2 regions of the Jeotgalicoccus sp. S0W5 genome follow, and region 1 is predicted to be linked to the other one. Evidence: a T-box and tRNA genes for the amino acid it is inferred to sense, from the RefSeq annotation. Region 1 holds a T-box; the other holds one or more tRNA genes.

What was found. A T-box is a leader RNA that pairs with one kind of tRNA and senses whether it is charged. The one in region 1 lies ahead of EYB29_RS04960 (valine--tRNA ligase), so its partner is inferred to be a tRNA-Val.
Region 2: it encodes a tRNA-Val, which carries the amino acid that the T-box ahead of EYB29_RS04960 (valine--tRNA ligase) is inferred to sense. The anticodon was not compared.

Annotation. Positions count from the first base shown of each region.
Region 1 is NZ_SIRQ01000003.1:515,824-526,350, reverse strand. It holds gene ccsA (cytochrome c biogenesis protein CcsA) at 1-273, shown strand, start outside; gene hemC (hydroxymethylbilane synthase) at 288-1,217, shown strand; gene EYB29_RS04985 (uroporphyrinogen-III synthase) at 1,207-1,899, shown strand; gene hemB (porphobilinogen synthase) at 1,889-2,869, shown strand; gene hemL (glutamate-1-semialdehyde 2,1-aminomutase) at 2,870-4,156, shown strand; gene EYB29_RS04970 (c-type cytochrome) at 4,233-4,745, shown strand; gene EYB29_RS04965 (AbrB family transcriptional regulator) at 4,866-5,930, shown strand; T-box leader at 5,972-6,185, shown strand; gene EYB29_RS04960 (valine--tRNA ligase) at 6,231-8,858, shown strand; gene EYB29_RS04955 (bifunctional folylpolyglutamate synthase/dihydrofolate synthase) at 8,865-10,124, shown strand; gene mscL (large conductance mechanosensitive channel protein MscL) at 10,393-10,527, opposite strand, start outside.
Region 2 is NZ_SIRQ01000004.1:131,639-142,165, reverse strand. It holds gene EYB29_RS07180 (hypothetical protein) at 1-248, opposite strand, end outside; gene EYB29_RS07175 (tellurite resistance/C4-dicarboxylate transporter family protein) at 320-970, opposite strand; gene EYB29_RS07170 (ornithine cyclodeaminase family protein) at 1,413-2,357, opposite strand; gene EYB29_RS07165 (MFS transporter) at 2,372-3,685, opposite strand; gene EYB29_RS07160 (serine hydrolase) at 3,801-4,574, shown strand; tRNA gene EYB29_RS07155 (tRNA-Val) at 4,641-4,712, shown strand; gene EYB29_RS07150 (ABC transporter ATP-binding protein) at 4,786-5,508, shown strand; gene EYB29_RS07145 (ABC transporter permease) at 5,505-6,581, shown strand; gene EYB29_RS07140 (VOC family protein) at 6,596-6,979, shown strand; gene EYB29_RS07135 (GNAT family N-acetyltransferase) at 7,043-7,507, shown strand; gene EYB29_RS07130 (M24 family metallopeptidase) at 7,595-8,572, shown strand; gene EYB29_RS07125 (aldehyde dehydrogenase family protein) at 8,764-10,239, opposite strand; gene EYB29_RS07120 (iron-containing alcohol dehydrogenase) at 10,258-10,527, opposite strand, start outside.

The DNA of each region.
Region 1 (10,527 bases):
AGATTTTCCCTTATTGGTGTTATCTTACTGACGATAAGTATTATAATAGGAATTGTATGGGGCTTACAGATACTAGGGCCTCTAGTATTTTCTGACTTAAAGGTGATCGGTACATTTGTCGTCATCGTCATTTATGGAATAATTCTCGCACAGATGCGATTAAATCATGATGCGTCCAAGTTTGCAGTCTACAGTACAGCAGCCTTTGTTCTCGTCATGTTGAACTACCTGGTTATTTCGGAGTTCTCAGATTTTCATCTTTGGTCAATTTAAGGAGCATATAAATTATGAGGAAACTAGTAGTCGGTTCACGTCGTAGTGGTTTAGCTATGACACAATCAAAGCAATTTATTAAAAAATTACAGGATAAATTCCCGGATCTTGAAATTGAAATTAAAGAAATCGTCACGAAAGGTGACCAAATTGTCGACGTTCAATTATCTAAAGTCGGTGGTAAGGGGCTCTTCGTTAAAGAGATTGAAGCTGCCTTAGAAAACAAGGAAATCGATATGGCCATCCACAGCCTAAAAGATGTTCCGAGTGAGCTACCAGAAGGCTTTACGATTGCTTGTGTCCCTGAACGTGAGGACATGAGAGATGCTTATTTATCGAATGATAAGGTTACATTTAAAAACTTAAAACCTGGTAGTGTAGTGGGGACATCTTCACTCAGACGTGGTGCGCAATTAAAAGCGATGCGTGATGATATTACAGTCAACTGGGTAAGAGGAAACATCGATACGAGAATTAAGAAGATGGAAAATGGCGAGTACGATGCCATTCTACTCGCTGCAGCCGGTCTTAAACGTATGGGTTGGAGTGATGATGTGGTCACTGAATACTTTGAACCTGAAGAGTTCATACCAGCCATTGCCCAAGGTGCTTTAGGCATTGAAGTGCGTGAAGATGACCATGAATTAATTGAAATGCTTAAGAGCGTTCATTCAGATGAGGCGTCACTTTGTACAACGGCTGAGCGTACCTTCTTAAAACGTATGGACGGTTCATGTCAGGTGCCAATTGGCGGTTACGCGACAGTCGAAGATGGGGAACTATATTTAACAGGATTAATCATGTCTGAAGATGGTAACGAACGTTATCTAGTGAAAAAATCCCATGAAGACCCTGAGACTCTGGGTAACTTAGTTGCTGATGAGATGGAAAAAATCGGTGCTAAAGAAATCATTGATATGATTAACGAGAACAATGAGCAGTAAAAGTACAGTCTGTGTCACCCAAATGTCTTGTCAGCTCGATGAGAATGACTTAAGAATTATTCACCGTCCACTGATTACGACAGAAGCTTTGGACTTTGATCAGAAGTGTCTCGACACTGACTACGATTTACTGGTGATGACGAGTAAGAATTCGGTGAAGTATCTCTTACCTTATATGGATTCGCTTAAAGTAAGACGCATTGCTTCAATTGGTAAAAAAACAACTGAAGCCTTGGCTGACGCTGGGATTACGGTAGACTTTGAACCTGACGTCTATACTCAAGAAGGTTTTATCGAAGAGATTAACATTTCACCAGGGGATAAGATCCTCTATCCAGCGAGTCTAAACAAAAGGCCTAAGTTAAGGGATTATATGATAGATCAAGGTGCGATTGTTACTGAAATCGACCTGTATTATCCGAAGGCGAATACTGATTCTGTTCAGTGGATCAGTAATCATTTAGCTCATATCGATTTTCTTACCTTATCATCACCATCCGCGGTCGAAGCACTGATGACTGACCTTGAAGCCGACGCTTTAACAGATACAACAGTCATTGCTATCGGAGCAGTGACCAAAGAACGTTTAGATAAATACAAAGTACCAGCAGAAACACCAGAACATGAAACATTAGATCATATGATAACTTATATTAAGGAGCGTATTCGTGATGAATTTTGACAGACATCGCCGCTTAAGAAAAAGTGGCTTCATGAGAGATATGGTGCGTGAAACAACACTATCAGTAAATGATTTGATTTACCCGATCTTTGTTGTTGAGAAGCCAGATGTAAAAAAAGAAGTACCTTCAATGAAGGGTGTTTACCAGATCTCGCTAAATCTCTTAAAAGAAGAGTTAGATGAGGTGGTTAAACTCGGCATTAAAAGCGTTATCTTCTTTGGTATTCCGAATGAAAAAGATGCTGAAGGCACAGGTGCCTATCACGATCACGGTATCGTTCAAGAGGCATGTCGCCTGTCAAAACAACATTACCCTGAGCTGTTAGTGATCTTAGATACATGTCTTTGTGAATACACAGACCACGGTCACTGTGGCTTAATTGACCCGGTAACTAAAGATGTTGATAATGATTCAACGCTACCACTACTTGTACAGACTGCCGTGTCACAGGCAAAAGCCGGTGCGGATATTATTGCACCATCAAACATGATGGACGGTTTTGTGAGTGAAATCAGACAAGGCCTAGATGAGGCTGGCTATAGTCACATTCCTATTATGAGTTACGGCATTAAATACGCTTCTAAATTCTACGGACCATTTAGAGATGCTGCGGAGTCGACGCCATCATTTGGTGACCGTAGAACGTATCAAATGGATCCGGCTAATCGTCTTGAGGCCCTCCGTGAATTAGAGAGTGATACCCTAGAAGGTGCGGATATGATGATTGTTAAACCTGCACTGTCTTATTTAGATATTATACGAGATGTCAAAAACAATTCTAATTTACCGATTGTTGCTTATAATGTCAGCGGTGAATATGCAATGACACGTACAGCAATTGATATGGGCTTAGTCGATGAGGCAGTGATTGCTGAACAAATGATCTCAATGAAACGTGCCGGTGCGGATATGATCATTACTTACTTTGCTAAAGAATTAGCTGAAAAAATCAATAGAGGAGAGATATAAATGTACGACAAGTCAAAAGCACTATATGATGACGCAGTCAAAGTGATGCCGGGTGGCGTTAACTCCCCAGCACGTGCTTTTAAGTCCGTCGGTGACCATCCATTATTCATCGACCACGCCAAAGGAAGTCGTGTGTATGATGTTGATGGCAATGAATACATTGATTACTCCTTGAGCTTTGGACCATTAATTTTAGGTCATGCGGATGATCAGGTTGTAAAAAGTCTCCAAGAAGCAGCGGTTAAAGGAACTTCATTCGGTGCGCCAACTGAACTAGAAACGAAAATGGCGAACCTCGTGATTGACCGTGTACCATCTATAGAGATGTTACGTATGGTTTCTTCAGGTACAGAAGCGACACTTGCTGCGCTTCGTTTAGCACGTGGTTTCACAGGTAAAAATAAGATTCTTAAATTTGAAGGTTGTTACCATGGACATAGTGACTCTCTATTAATTAAAGCAGGTTCAGGTGTGGCAACATTGGGTCTACCAGATTCTCCAGGTGTACCAGAAGGTACGGCTAAAAATACAATTACTGTACCTTATAATGATGAAGCAAGCTTAAAAGAAGCTTTTGAAAAATTTGGCGATGATATCGCTGCAGTGATTATGGAACCTGTTGCAGGTAATATGGGCGTTGTACCGCCAAAAGAAAATTACTTACAGTTTGTTAGAGATATTACAAATGAATATGACAGCCTCTTAATCTTCGATGAAGTCATGACTGGATTTAGAGTTGGCTATAATTGTGCTCAAGGATTCTTTGGTGTCACGCCAGATTTAACATGTCTTGGTAAGGTTATTGGTGGTGGCTTACCAGTCGGTGCTTACGGTGGCCGTAAGGATATTATGGAAAGAATCGCGCCAGTTGGAGACATCTATCAGGCAGGGACTTTATCTGGTAATCCATTAGCTATGACTGCAGGTTATGAAACCTTAAGTCAGTTGAATGAAGAGAGTTATGAGTACTTCAATGAACTTGCAGACCAATTAGAAAGTGGCTTAAAATCAGTATTCGATAAGCATGAACAAGCGATTACTGTAAACCGTGCAGGTTCAATGATAGGCTTCTTCTTAACAGACCAAGACGTTGTTGATTTTGATTCTGCTAATACATCTGATTTAGAATTATTTAAAGATATGTACCAAGCACTCCTCAGTGAGGGTGTTTACTTACCACCTTCACAATTCGAAGGCATGTTCTTATCAACGAAACATACAAGTGAAGACATCAAACAAACCTTACAAGCATTCGATAATGCATTAAGTAAAGTTAAGGGTAAATAATTTAGAATTTGTGCTTCATCACTGAATAATTATGTGTATAATAGTAGTGATAGAATTAATTGGGGGGTAAAAGAATATGAGTGACAAAAAGCGTCCGACTGGTAAAAAGGTTGATGGACAGCCTCGCTACATCGACAAAAATGAAACAGGAAATACGAAAGGTACTGCAAACCTTTACTGGTTAATTCCGGTAATCATTGTTGTGCTCATCATTCCAGTTATGATTTTCCACCTAGGTGGCGGTGGTGGTGAAGAAACCGCATCTGAAGGTGAAAGTACTGAAGAAACAGCAGATTCTGGTGAAGAGTCAGGTGGCGAAGAAGGTGCTGAGTCTGAAGAAGGCGGCGGTGAAGAAGCTGCATCAAGTGGTGATGCAGATGCCGAAGGTATCGCTCGCGACAACTGTGCATCTTGTCACGGTGAAGACTTCTCTGGTGCTATGGGACCTGCTTTAGCAGGAACTTCATTAGCTGAAGATGAGTTCCAAACAATTGTCCGTGAAGGTCAAGGTTCAATGCCTGCTTTCAGTGAAGATCAAGTAGCAGAAGAAGAATTAACAGCTTTATATCAATTCTTTAGTGAACAATAGTGTTTATATAGACAAACTCATTATTTGAGTTTGTCTTTTTTCATTTTAAGCAAGTTACTGTAAATTTACATATTAATAAGTTATTATTATTAATGAATAAGTTATATATAAGGTGATGTTATGAAGTTTCTTCGACTCTTGCTGCTCATTCTTATTGCGGCATTGATTTCATTGGGCCTTTCTGCTGTTGGTATGATCCTACCTTGGCTGTTCGGTTCAATGATTGCAACCATACTCTATATTAGATTAGTTAAAAAAGAACTGTTTTTCCCACCTTGGCTAGGTAACCTCGGTGTCATGATCATGGCAACTGAGATCGGCTCAACCTTAACCTTAGATGCCCTAGGTGATATGAAAGATGATCTTTTAAATATCTTTTTAATGACAATCTTCGTATTACTACTCAGCTTAGCGCTCTCACGCTTCTTCATTTACTTAACGAAAAGTACACCTGAAACTGCCATCTTAGCATCCGTACCTGGTGCCTTATCTCAAATGTTGATTATGGCAGAGGAAGAAAAGAATGCAGATATTCTATTGGTGACATTGACTCAGATGTCCCGCATTGTCTTAATCGTCTTGATTGTACCTTTTGTGGCAGGCTTGTTTGCTGGTTCAAATGATATACCTTTAGCGACGACATCTGTAGATTATGTCACATCTGTTTTTACTTATCCGATGCTCATTATTCCTGTAGCGAGCATACTTTTAATTTATATTTTCGATAAAGTACGCTTCCCAGCGAGCCTGATGCTTGGACCTATTATTGTCATGATTATTTGGAACTTAACGACGGGTATTGAATTTTCTTTGAATATTCAATTTATTAATGTGGCACAAATACTCTTTGGTATTAGAATTGGTCTACAAATTGCTTCCTTGATTTCACAGCTCAGTAAGCGATTGATTTTTTCCATCTTACTGCAAAACTTAATGCTGATTTTTGGTACAATGTTTATCGTTTTTATATTCCAAATTTTTACCTCACATCAGTTCAACGACTTATTCTTAAGTGCGGCACCAGGTGGTCTTGGTCAAATTATTGTTATCGCCATTGAAACAGGCGGTAATATTCCAATGATCTCGTCCTACCATATCTTTAGAATATTCTTCATTATTATCGTTGTCGTACCGATTGTTGGTTACTATCTAAGATACTTGAATAAACGCCGTCATAGCAGTTAAAGCCGCTTGACAGTTTCAAATTATTCGCATAAGATTAATCTATAATATTTAAGTGCAGAAGAGTATTCTGCTGCGGGTGTTAAGAGAGTAAACGGCGGTGTGAGTTTACCGAAGCAGTAGGTGAAAGTAGTCTGTGTTCAGTTTCGTGCGAAAGGAAATCGACTAGTGCGAGACGTGTGATGAGCGTTAATCATCAATTGAGATGCAGGCGAACTCGCCTGAATTTAGGTGGTACCGCGGAACTCCGTCCTATTGTTAGGACAGGAGTTTTTTTGTTTTTTAATTTAAAGGAGTGATTATATGGAAATGTCAACGAAGTACAATCCGACTGAAGTTGAAAAAGGCAAATATGAAAAGTGGGTGGAAGCTGGCCTATTTAAATCAGATGTAGCGAGTGATAAGGCACCATTTTCTATCGTTATTCCACCGCCGAATGTCACAGGTAAGTTACACCTTGGACATGCTTGGGATACGACTTTACAAGATATCATTACACGCATGAAACGCATGCAAGGTTATGATGTGCTTTACTTACCGGGTGTGGACCATGCGGGGATAGCCACTCAGGCTAAAGTAGACGCAAGACTCCGTGAATCTGGCATTAACCGTCACGACATCGGCCGTGAGAAATTTTTAGAACACTCATGGAACTGGAAAGAGGAATACGCGAGTCATATTCGAGCACAGTGGGCGAAACTTGGACTCGGACTCGATTACGACAAAGAAAGATTTACCTTAGATGAAGGTCTGTCTAAAGCAGTTCGTAAGACCTTTGTAGACCTTTATAACAAGGGCTTAATTTACCGTGGTGAGTATATTATTAACTGGGACCCGGAAACACAGACTGCATTGTCTGATATCGAAGTCATTCACCAGGATATTGAAGGGAAGTTCTACCACGTTAAGTATCCTTTAACAGACGGTTCTGGTTTCTTAGAAATTGCGACGACACGTCCAGAGACAATGCTCGGTGATACGGCAGTTGTTGTTCACCCGGATGACGAACGTTATCAGGACTTTATTGGTAAAACTGTAGAGCTACCTATTGTGGGTAGACAATTACCGATTATTGCTGATGACTATGTTGAAAAAGACTTTGGTTCAGGTGCCATGAAGGTCACGCCTGCCCATGACCCAAATGACTTTGAAATTGGTAACCGTCATGATCTTGAACGAATTAACGTCATGCATCCAAACGGTGTTATCAATGAACTTGGTGGTCAATATGAAGGTATGGATCGTTTTGAATGCCGTAAACAACTAGTGAAAGATTTAGATGAGGCAGGTTACCTCATTAAAGTTGAAGACCATATGCACTCAGTCGGTCACTCTGAGAGAAGTGGCGCGATTGTTGAGCCTTACCTATCCACGCAGTGGTTTGTAAGCATGAAACCTCTAGCAGAAAAGAGTTTGAATAACCAGGACACAGATCAGCGTATTGATTTTGTCCCAGGACGTTTTGAACATACTTTTAATGGCTGGATGGAGAACATACGTGACTGGGTAATCTCACGTCAACTGTGGTGGGGTCATAGAATTCCTGCCTGGTACCACAAGGAAACAGGTGAGCTTTATGTTGGTATAGAGGCGCCTGCTGACTCAGAAAACTGGGAACAGGATGAAGATGTATTAGATACTTGGTTCTCAAGTGCCTTATGGCCGTTTTCTACGATGGGTTGGCCAGAAGATACGGCTGACTTAAAGAAATATTTCCCAACGAATGTATTAGTGACAGGCTATGATATTATTTTTTTCTGGGTCGCGAGAATGATCTTCTCATCACTTGAACATACAGGCCAAAAACCGTTCTCTGACGTACTTTTACACGGACTTGTGCGTGATGAACAAAACCGTAAGATGTCGAAATCACTCGGTAACGGTGTCGATCCAATGGATGTTATTGAAAAATACGGTGCCGATGCACTCCGTTATTTCCTAGCGACCGGTTCAACACCTGGTCAAGACCTCCGCTACAGTGATGACAAGGTTGAAAGTATATGGAACTTTATAAATAAGATTTGGAATGCTTCAAGATTCTCACTCATGAATATCGGTGAAGATTTCGGCATAGAAGATATTGATTTAAGTGGTGAGAAATCACTAGCAGATAAGTGGATCTTAACGCGTCTAAACGACACGATTAGAGACGTAACACGTCTATCTGATGACTATGAGTTTGGTGAAGTTGGGCGTCTCTTATATAACTTTATTTGGGATGATTTCTGTGATTGGTATATCGAGATGGCAAAAGTACCGATGACTTCAGGTAGTGATAGTGATAAGCATATGACACGCTCAGTGCTTCTTTATACGCTGGATAAAATTCTGAAGATGTTACACCCGTTCATGCCGTTTGTTACAGATGAAATCTACCAAGCGATTACTAAAGATGAATCGATTGTCGTGAGTGACTATCCTGTCGTTGATGAGTCTTTAAGCTATGATGATGCGAAGTTAGAGATGGAACTACTCGTTGCCATCATTAAATCTGTTAGAACGACGAGAAATGAAGTGAACACGCCATTATCTAAGCCAATCGACATTAATATCGAGGTAAAAGATGAACGGAGACGTCAGGCGGTTGAGCGTAACAAACATTATATTGAGCGCTTTACGAACCCTGAGACTTTATCGATTAGTGATTTTATAGAAAAACATGACGATGACAAAACGGACGTTGTCAAAGGTGCGACAGTTGTCTTACCACTTGCGGGCTTAATCGATAAGGAAGAGGAAATCGAAAGACTAGAAAATGAACTGAACCGTTTAAATGGTGAATTGAAACGTGTTAAAGGTAAATTATCTAATGAGAAGTTCGTAAGTAATGCACCAAAAGACATCGTTGAAGCAGAACGACAAAAAGAAGCCGGCTACCAGAGTCAGTATGATGAAGTTGAAAATAGACTCTCTAGCTTGAAAGGTGAGTAAAGGCCGATGAATTATCAAGACAGCCTACAATGGATACACGAACGCACAAAATTTGGTATTAAACCTGGCATCAAGCGTATGGAATGGATGTTAGAACGATTTGACCATCCTGAGAAAAACATTACCGGTGTGCATATTGTCGGAACGAATGGTAAAGGCTCGACGCTGTCGTATATGAGAAATGCACTTAATCATAACGATTACAGTGTCGGAACCTTTACTTCACCTTATATAGAAGTGTTCAATGAACGCATTTCAGTTGATGGCTCACCGATATCTGATGAAGATATTGCTGAACTTGCCACACTTGTTCGTCCAGTCAGTGAAGCGATGGTAGCTGAGACGGATCTTGGGAATGCAACAGAATTTGAGATTATTACTATGATGATGTTTGTTTACTTCGGTCGCCTACACCCAGTGGATATCGTCTTAGTTGAAGCTGGACTCGGTGCGACCAATGACTCGACGAACGTATTCTCGCCAGTGATGACCTTACTAACCAGTATTGGACTCGATCACGTGGATATCTTAGGCGATACCTTACTCGATATTGCGAGAGATAAGTCAGGTGTGATTAAAGCAGGCGTTCCTTTAGTCTTCAACGTTAAAGATGACGCTTGCCGTGATTATATCTATAAGGTACTCGATGAAAAGAATGCTAAAGGTGTTGAACTAGAAAGAGACATCATTTTGACGACTAATGGCGAAGAATTTAGCTTTAAATATGGACGCTATGATTTCGATGACATTAAACTCGATATGATCGGTCGCCATCAACAAGAAAACGCGTCGATTGCTATTGCAGCCTTGTTAGAAATGCAAGAAGCGGGTGTGGTGAGTTTAGACGTCAACAAGATGATTACTGGTGTTGAACGTACTTACTGGAGCGGTAGAATCGAAAAGATTTCCCACTCACCCTTAGTGATAATGGACGGTGCCCATAATAATGAAGCTGTCGATGCCTTAGTTGCAACCATGCGTGAATCTTATAGTGATAAAAAAATCACGGTACTCTTTTCAGCAGTCAAAGGTAAGCCCTTAGACAGCATGGTATCTAAAATCGGCATGATCGCTGATACATTTGTCGTAACAGAATTCGACTTCTTTAAAGCCGAAAAAGGCGACGTGTTATTCGATGCCATCGAGCATCCAGATAAGCACTATGTCGAAGACTATATGGAATATATCCGTAATTTTTCAGGAGACTTGCTCCTCATTACAGGCAGTTTGTACTTTATCAGTGAGATAAAACAACAATTGAAGTAGAGTTTGCATGCCCACCTTATATGCGTATGAGGTGGGTTTTTGTTTGGGTTGTTAGGGAAGGGGGCTTACCGGCACTCTGTGGGGGTGACAGCGACTCGCTAGAGTTATATTGGCTCACTGTGGGGGGTAGACTAATATCGGATCACTGTGATGCTGACAGCGGGCCGTCGTTATGCCCACCACCAACAACCTTCACCCCCAAAAGCAAAAAAACCTGGCAGGAACACCCTATAAAAGGGGATCCTACCAGGCCTCAATTAGTCAAAACTTAAAGTGATGGTCCATTACCATCGTTTTTGTTGCCTTCAACGGCTTTAAGAGAGTCTCTCATTTCACGTAGTAATACAAGTTGCTCGTCTTCTGCTTCTTCTTCAACGAAGCGGTTACCAGATAGTTTGTTAAC
Region 2 (10,527 bases), on a different contig from region 1:
CTAGTTTCTTGAATTAACCAAGGACTATTTTTCTCCGCTTCAATTTTTCTATTATCTGCCTTAATTCGATCAAGGACCTTTTGCATTTCTTCATTCTCTAACAGATAATTCTCTTGTTTCAATCTCTCTAATTCTATTTCCTTATCTATTTGTTTTAAACGGATTTTCTCCATATCCTGTTTATTAGATAAGAATGTGCTGAGTGCACCTACACCAATTGCCAGAATGACAATTATAGCAAACCACATTCTGCATCAGCTCCTTTATTCTAGATTGTTTGGATAGACGATGGTACTTATCATAATATATCCAAATATTCTCAATGTCTTCTTAACCGTTTCCCGTGATGCACAATCATACCTATAAATATTAATATCCAAGTTATCAAGGCAATCCCAAAAGTGATGTCTGAGATGATCATAAGAAATGATAGTTCTAGTGCTTGAGATATATTTATGGTTCCGACAGTGTACATTGCTAAAGGGAAAGACATCCCCCATAGATCTTGGCTGTAATTTAGAGGTACTTTGTTGATGACATGACGCCATACGCCCAGCATAACGAGTAGTGGAATCCACCAAGTTCCAAATGCCCAGAAGAAGAGGGTAGTGGCTTTTATGAATGATTCAAATTCTAAGATGATTCCTGAACCATTCAAAATGAAAATGGCTCCAGCTAAAGTAGTAATTGCTAAAGCCCCCATACTGATCCAGTAGGGTGGTGTGAGCGACATAGCTTCCATTTCATAAAACATTAATCTATAAAAAATCAAAACAATGATTGCTAGGTACAACATGCATGCTAAAAAGAAGAGGCAGAGTGATGTAAACATGATGATGTCTTCATAGTTTGATGGTGCCTGCATAAGGACACCAAGTATGGCTAAGGATTGTGTTGAGACAATAAGTAACAGCCAACCGCCATTGATTGATTCGTTTATTAAGGGTTTTGATTTTTTAATAATTAGGATGGTGAAAAAAACTATATATTAAAACGATCCATAAAATGAGTATGAGGACCCATATGTAAAAACCTAAAATTGGCATATTAGAAATTATGCTTAACTGACTACCAATCACGGAACTTGCCGCAATAAAAGTGAAAAAACCAGGCCCTTTGATTTCATTTGTGAAATCTAACCAGACAGCCTTTGTATTAACTGAAAGTCTGATGATGTTTAAGACGATTAAGACAAAATAGACTACGATATTTAAGTAGAGTAAAATCTCTGCAAATAAATGATAACCTAAATACCAGACAAAGAGAGTGGACCAGTTGCCATGACCATGGCAAAATAGCCTGGGTAAAAGTGTTCTGTTTGTCGTTTTAAAAAATTGATCATGTGTATCACACTTTCTAAATTCTACAGTAAAGCGCGTACCGTAAATGCGGTACGCGCTTTATATTATATCTTATTCAGCAAACATCTTCATTACACCGTTAGCAACTGCAAGATCGAAGTATCCGGCACCAACGCATTTGTAAAGTGTGATTTCTTCATCGTTTTGGCGAAGGTAGTTGCCATCAAAAATATCTGCTAAGGTCCCTTTGATGTCATCCCAGCTTATGATGTCTTTATCTACAGCATCAATGAGTTCCCCGGCTTCTTCTTTGGCACCATGCATGTCGTCTACATAAATCTGATCAGCTCTTTCGACGATTTTATGATCCATTTCTCTCATTTCAGGTGTGAATGAGCCGACGCCATTAATGTGTGTACCTGGTTTTACAAGTGCACCGTTATAAACTGGTGTTTTACTTTGTGTTGCGCAGTTGATGATGTCACTCATTTCGACGAGTGCATCGACATCGGATACGACTTCTATATCAGACCAAATTCCGAAATCTTCTAAGCGTTTTTTAAAGTCTTCCGCCTTACTTTCTGTACGATTATACAAGTAAATTCTTTGGATATCTCTGACTTGAATAACGCCGAGTACTTGTTCAAATGCCATATTTCCTGTACCAATGACACCTAATGATCTAGCGTCTTCTGTGGCAAGCTTATCTGTCGCAATAGCGGTCATCGCACCTGTACGTAGGCGTGTTAGGTAAGATGCATCCATCGACGCCTTATGCTCGCCGTCTGTTAAGTCAGTGACTAAGATATTACCCTGGGTCGTTGGCATATTTTTATTACTTGGGAAAATAGACACTGTTTTAATAATAGAAACTTGACTACTGATACTAATACAAGGCATATACAACATAGAATTATCTTCACCAGCCGGTAGTACAGTACGAATGGATTCTACGATCTGATCATTCTTATAGTCGTCAAGGATATTTATAACATCTTCAATGGCATGAGTAATTTTATACTTTTCTTCAATTTCTTTGTCTGTCAATGTAATCAAAGTATTCACTCCTATTAAGCTTCAATATTTTTAAGTCGATCTTCACGGTCCTGAGCATTTTCACCACGTATCGCCATGACAGCTACAATCGAAACGATAGCGGTCATAATAATGTAAAGTGATACAGGAATACTTGAACCGTTAAACTGATTCATTAAGAATTCAGCAATCAATGGTGCTGACCCCCCAGCGACTGCGGCACCAATTTGATAACCGAGTGTGACTCCAGTATAACGTACTTCTTTACTGAATGATTCTGAGAACATCGTACCGAGAATCGCAGTAATCGGTGGCCAAATCACTACAAGGCCTAAGAAGGTCGCGAGTATAACTAAAGCAGGTTCATGTGTATTGACAATGTAGAAATATGGGAAGCCATAAATCAACATTGCGACAGCACCGACTAAGAACATTTTCCTTCTACCTATTTTGTCGGATAAACTTCCCATAATCGGAATCATAATCGTTGTTCCGACTGAAACTGCCATGATGGATAACATCATAAACTCGAAAGATACATCAAGTGTCGCAACACCATAACCAACAATGAAAGTAGTAAATATATAGAATGGTCCAGTTTCTACAAATTTAGCCCCTGATGTAATCAGTACTTCTTTTGGATGTTTTTTAAAGATCTCAACGATTGGTAACTGACGGACTTCATTCTTTTTAGCAGCTTCTCTTTGCATTGCTTGGAATGCAGGTGTCTCATCTAGACCTTTACGGATTAATAGACCGACAACCACAAGTAGTAAACTAAAGATAAACGGAATTCTCCATCCCCAAGCTAGAAAAATTTCTTCAGGCATAGCCCAAGTCAATAAGAAGAAAAAGCCGTAAGCTAAGACTAAGCCAATCGGAATACCCATCTGTGGGAAACTACCGAAGAGCCCACGTTGTTTCTTAGGTGCATACTCTGTTGCGAGTAGTAAAGCTCCTCCCCATTCTCCACCAATACCTAAACCTTGAATTAAACGGAATAGAAGCAGTAAGATGGGTGCCGCAATACCAATTGAGGCGTATGTAGGTAAAAGACCAATCCCTGCAGTCGCTAAGCCCATCATGCTTAAAGTTATAATTAATGTTTTTTTACGGCCGACACGGTCTCCGATATGGGCAAAAATAACCCCGCCCAGTGGACGAATGAAGAATGATAGTGCCAAACCAAAATAAGCTAATATTGTTGATAAAAATTGATCATCAGTGACGAAGAATTGAGTGTTAAAAATAATGCTAGCAACAGCAGCATATAAGAAAAAGTCAAACCACTCAATCGACGAACCAATTAAACTTGCAGATAAAACTTTTGCACGTAGTTTTTTATCCATAGTAAACCTCCCCTTTGTATACGATTACATTATCATGATTTCGGGACATTATAAAGCTGTATTGTCATTGAGTTGATAGAATTTTTAGATTATACTCAAATGGAGGGGGATGAGGATGTTAGAAGAGAAATTAAATGCATTAGTATCAAAGCAAGCAACTAATAATATAGCCTATCAAATCGAGTATCAGGGGAAAGTATATACACATCGGCAAGATCATATCTTTCGCTCAGCAAGCATAACGAAAATTCCTTTATGTTTATCCGCCTTAAAAAAAGGTGAATTACTAGATGAAAACCCAAGGCTCGATGCGAGTAAGAAAGTGATGGGATCGGGTGTCTTACATTCGATGGAAGATACTAGAACAATGACCCTACATGACCTAGTGACCATTGCACTAATTGTGTCTGATAACACTGCGTCAAATGTACTAATGGATTATGTCGGCTTTGATCAGATGGACAAAGACTTTAAAGAGTGGTGTCTAAGGGATACCGAATTAAAAAGTCATTATATGAATATGAACGCAGATCCTAATAAAATGTATAATATTGCGACAGCATCAGGTATGATGACAGCACTTAATTTAATATATGAAGATAATGAGTATATATCACAACCCATTAGAGATAGAATGAAACGCTTATTAAGACAACAACAATTTAACGACCGAGTTGGTGGTACTTTGGATGATGGTGGTGAAGAAAATCATATCACTGTGTCATCAAAAAGTGGTACAATCGATAAGCTAGAGCATGATGTCGGCATATTTAAAATGGATAAGGAAATATTGAAGTTTGCAGTCCTCAGTCAAGGTTGGCCGACAAACTTAGATGGACGTCAATTTCTCATTGAAGTCGGGCATTTATTGAAAGCTGAAATGGAGTAGTAATTTCCGGTTATAGAGTTGCTTTATATATCGTTCTATCTTAAAGTAGATGATATGCTGACTCGTGATTCCGTAGCTCAGCGGGAGAGCACTTCGTTGACATCGAAGGGGTCGGTGGTTCAATCCCACTCGGAATCATAGATGACCGGAACGCTTTAGACGTTCCGGTCTTTTTTCGTAAATATAGGTAGATTAAAAGGTAGTGATAGAAATGGCTGAAAAAATTGCATCACTGATTGATGGCGATAAGTTTTTCTTCTTTAAGCAGGTTTTAAATAATATCAATCTTGATATATATGACGGGGAAATACTCGGTATAATTGGGCCGAGTGGCTCCGGCAAAACGACATGTATTCGAACACTTCTAGGCATGGAAGAGCTAACCAAAGGTGAGGCGTATTTCATGAACAAAAAGATGCCGAACCGAAAAATGATGAACAAGATTGGATATATGGGCCAAGAAACGGCACTTTATGAGACCTTGACGGCACATGAAAATATGTCCTTTTTTGGTAAGTTAAAAAAACTTAAAGGTGAAGTGCTCAATCACGAAATTGATAAGAATCTTGAACTCGTAGACTTGAGTAGTTCAAGAAATAAAGTTGTTTCTCAATTTTCAGGTGGTATGAAAAGACGATTATCTTTGGCAATCTCTTTAATTGGTGCACCAGATTTACTCGTCCTAGATGAACCGACCGTTGGTATTGATCCTAAATTGAGGAAAACGATATGGGAACAGCTAAGAGTTTTAAGAGATGAAGGGAAAGGCATTGTTGTCACGACACATGTTATGAGTGAAGCGGAACGCTGTGATAAGGTCGCACTCATTGTGAATGGAGAAATATACGCTTACGGTACACCAAAAGAACTGATGACACAGTTTGAGGTACACTCCATTGAGGATGTGTTCTTGAAACTGGAGGTGACAACATGATCAGATTGACGGCAATTGCTAAAAAAGTAGCCTTAGAATTATATAGGGATCAGAGAACATTAGCCTTAATGTTGTTAGCACCACTTCTTGTCATTACATTGATGTATTTTGTCTTTGATGTGAATAATGATTTGAATGTACGTATCGGTGTTCCAGATACAATTGATGAACGATTTATAGAAAATATGCCTGAGGAAGTAGAAGTCATCCCTTACGCCTTACAACCTACCTTGGATACGTTGTTGGATAATGATAATTTAGATGCTTACATGGACATAAAAGATGATCAAATTACAGTGACATATCATAACGAAGATCCGTCTCAAACCAACGCAGCGAAGCAGGTCATTCAAACTGCAGTTCAATCTACAATAAGAGAAACTGCACAGGAAATGTTTAATAACATGCCTGGTGATGAAACGATGCCTGCAATGGATGTTGAGGAAAGTTATCTGTATGGTGATGAGGATTCCACCTTCTTTGATAAGATGTTTCCAATTCTCATGGGCTTCTTTGTTTTCTTCTTTGTCTTTTTAATTTCAGGTATGTCGATGCTGAAAGAAAGAACGATGGGCACCATGGAAAGAATGCTAGCAACATCAGTAAAAAGGCGAGATGTTGTGCTTGGTTATATGGGTGGTTATGGTGGCTATGCAATTTTACAGACGATTATCATTGTACTGTACTCAATCTATCTCTTAAATATGACGATTGCAGGTAATATTATATGGGTATTTGTAATAACAATACTCTTAGCAATGGCTGCGCTCGTCATTGGGATGTTCATTTCCACCTTTGCAAACACAGAATTCCAGATGGTTCAGTTCATACCATTAGTGATTGTGCCCCAAGTATTTTTCTCAGGAATCATTCCTTTAGAAAATATTTCAGATTGGATATCAGTAATTGGTTACATCTTTCCACTAACTTATGCAGGAGAAGCATTGACTGAAGTCATGACAAAAGGGAACGGCTTTATAGCAATATGGCAAGAATTATTGATTCTTGTAGGGTTTATTGTGTTATTCACTTTACTAGATATCTTCGGTTTAAGAAAATATCGTAAAGTATAAAATAGGAGGCTGACATGTTTAAGAAACTTCAGAGTGTGATGGTGTATGTAGAAGATGTTGAAGCGGCGAAGGAATTTTGGACGACGAAGTTTGATTTTGTTGTAAAAGAAACGATTGAACTGCCGGAAGACTTTAAGGGCTATGACCTCGCGCCGAATGAAGCAGCAGAGACGACTATGACCCTGTTTTCAAAAGCGTTTATAGAAAAATACAGCCCCGAAGTGAGCCTAGGCACCCCGTCGTTGATGTTTGAAGTAGAAAACATTGAGGCCCTCTATGAGGAAAGTAAAACTAGGGGCGTAGAAGTTGGAGAACTAGTAGAAATTCCAGGTACGAAAACGTTCAACTTCCAAGATGGTAAAGGTAATTATTTTGCAGTAGGAGAACCAGTTGAGTAAGTAGTATGACCCCGCCAGTGAGAATACATTGGTGGGGTTTTAGTTTAAGGGGATGGACATTAAATGGTAGAGTTTAAAGAAATAACAGAAGACAATTTTGAAAAAGTGTTGAAACTTAGAATTAGCGATGAACAGGATAAAAAACGATTTGTCGCACCAAATGTGAGGTCGTTGGCAGATGCCTATCTGTATAGAAATGCAGGTGATGTCTTTCCCTTTGCTGTAGAAGATGAAGGAGAAGTTGTTGGATTTATCTTGTTAGATGAAGATGTAGAAGAAAAAGAATATATGATTTGGCGAATGATGGTTGATGAAAGATTTCAAGGTAGAGGATATGGTAAGGCGATTGTGAGGAAAGTAATTGAGCAATTTGAAGCGGACGAACGGTTTGATGTGTTGATTGCGGATTATGTTGTTGGAAATGAGCCGATGAAAAAACTATTGGAGTCTTTAGGGTTTAAGGAAAGAGAATTTGATGAAAGTATTAATGAGTATGTGATGGAGTACCTGGAAGGAATTTATAGCTAAGATCCTGTGAGTTAGTAATTTTCAAATAAATTAGGAATGAGCTGAGCTATTTATGAATAAGAAAAGGGTTGAGCATCTAAGAAGGTAATGAAAGAAAAAGATACTGTGCTACTTTCAAGTTTTGAAAACCAGTATTATTTTAGTGGTTTAAAGGCAATTACTTATTCTAGACCCATTCTTTTGAAAATGTCACAGAGTGACATGGCTATAGTAATTCCGAAGTTAGAAGAAAACCATGCAAAACATATGGCAGCAGCCGATCGGTTATATGTTTACCACGAAGTTGAAGGTAAAGAAGGAGAGTATTCGTACTTAGCTCAAGTTGATGCCTTAATGAATACAATACTTGCTGGCTCTAAAGTAGGAATTGAATTTGCATCACTGCCTACGAAGCTTGCGTTCATGTTAAAAGAAAAGCGTTTTGAAGTTGAAAATATAGAGACAGATATAGTAAATATGAGAGCGGTAAAATCTGCTGATGAAATTTCTATGATTAAAGAATCTGGGAAATTAGTAAGTGAAGCGGTGAAATTATCTCTAGAGAATGTACAAGCAGGTTTAAGTGAATTGGAAATGGACTATTTTGGAACGGAATATCTATTTAAAGAAGTATCGAATACCTATCCGAATTCTACCTTAGATTATTTTGTGATGTCACCTTCAGGTGTGGATAGAACGAACATGACACATGTATTCTCCAACTCTAGAAAAATAGAGGAAGGGGATATCATTATTCACAGTAGACAAGTCGGCTTGAATGGATATAGAGCAGAATGCGAACGAACGATATTTGTTGTAGAACCGACAGAAGAACAAAGAAAAGCGTTTGAAGTGATGGTTGAAGCACAACAAAAAGCATTGGACTTTATAAAAGTAGGTGTGACTACAAAAGAAGTGAATCAAGTTGCTTTAGATGTGTTTAAAGAAGCGGGATTAGAAGAATATGTTGTGCATCGAACAGGGCATGGCATAGGTATAGGTTTACATGAAGAACCAAGTTTAAGATTTGATAACGATTTAGTGTTAGAAGCGGGTATGGTGTTCTGTGTAGAACCAGGCATTTAAATACCAGGTGCTGGAGGATTCAGACACTCAGACACTGTGGTGTTAGAAGAAGACAAGACAGTGTTGATTACGGAGTATCCGAGAGATATTGAGAGTTTGATAATTAAACAATATTCTAAAATCACATTGAGGAGCACCCAACATTTAACTGTTGGGTGCTCCTCAATTGTTTAGGGGATTTTTTCTAGTGTTTAACTTAAATCCATCCAAACTGATTTAACTTCAGTATAATTTTCTAAGGCATAAGAACCCATTTCTCTACCAAAACCTGATTTCTTATAGCCTCCAAAAGGTATTGCTGGATTAGTAAGGTTATAACAGTTCACCCATACAGAACCAGATTTAATTCTATCCGCCATATAATGTGCATTCTTATTACTTTCAGTCCAAACGCCAGCTCCTAGTCCATATGGTGAATCATTTGCTTTCATAATAGCTTCGTCTAGCGTCTCAAATTTTTGAGCTACGAGTACGGGCCCAAAAATTTCTTCCTTTACTATAGACATATCATCTGTAACATCAGTGAAGATGGTAGGTTCTACAAAGTAGCCTTTTTCAGAATGACTACCTCCAGTTAGTAGGGTTGCTCCATCATTTATACCTTGCTGAATGTAGTCTTTCACACGATCTTGTTGTTTTTTTGAGACTAATGGCCCCATTTCTGTATCATCTGCTAAACCATGCCCTTGCTTAACTTTTTTAGCATAATCAGACAGTTTACTTAGAACTTCATCATATATATCTTTATGAACATATAATCTTGAACCTGCACTACACACTTCTCCTTGGTTAGCCATTATTGCTGCAAATGCTCCTGGAATTGCTTTTTCTAAATCTGCGTCTGGAAGGATAATATTTGGTGATTTGCCACCAAGTTCAAGAGTGACTCGTTTCATACTATCTGCTGCTTTTTTCATGATTGTTTGACCAACAGCTGTCGATCCTGTAAAAGCGATTTTATCGACGTCTTCATGTTCAACTAAGGAATTTCCAGCTTCACTACCAAATCCAGGAACTATGTTCACAACACCATTTGGAAAACCAGCTTCTTTAATTAGTTTAGCTAAATAAATTGCAGATAAAGGTGTTTGTTCTGCTGGTTTTAATATTGCTGTGCATCCTGTTGCTAGTGCAGGTGCAAGTTTCCAAGCGGCCATCATAAATGGAAAATTCCAAGGAATAATTTGTCCTGCGACTCCAACAGGCTCGTGTTTTGTGTAATTGAAAGATGCACTACTTACAGGTATAGTTTGACCAGTGTTTTTAGTAGTCCAACCTCCAAAATATTGGAATTGACCTATGGCATTTGGGATATCATTTTCTAGTAATTCTTTTATGGGTTTCCCATTATCTAATGAATCTAGTTCAGCTATAATTTGTTTATTTTCTTCAATCAGCTGAGAGAGTCTAAACATTAAATTCCCACGTTCTAAAGTGCTAATTTCTGACCATTCTGGACTTTCAAAAGCAGCTCGTGCAGCTTTAACGGCTTTATCTATATCATTTTTTCCAGCTTCAAAGATTGTGGCAAGTACCTCACCATCAGCTGGATTGATTGAGTCGAAAGTTTTACCTGATTCTGATTTAACAAACTCCCCATTTATAAACAATGGCACCGTTTCTTTTAAGAATTCTTTAGTTTCCGGAGATAAATTAATTTGTGTCATTTTAATCCTCCTAAATAATTATAATGCTTTATTAAGAATACGTTTAATGTCATTTAGAGAAACTGATCTTGGGTTTGGTTGCATGTACAAGTCATCATTAATAGCCATTTCTGCTAAAGTATCTATATCTTTTTCTTCAACTCCAATTTCATTTAGTTGTGAAGGTATTCCCACTTCCTCAGTGAGTTCAAAGACTCTTGCTACTCCAGCTTTTGCTGCTTGCTCGACTGTTAGTCTGACAGTATCAACCCTCAGAGCATTTGCGATATCTGAAAATTTCTCTGGATT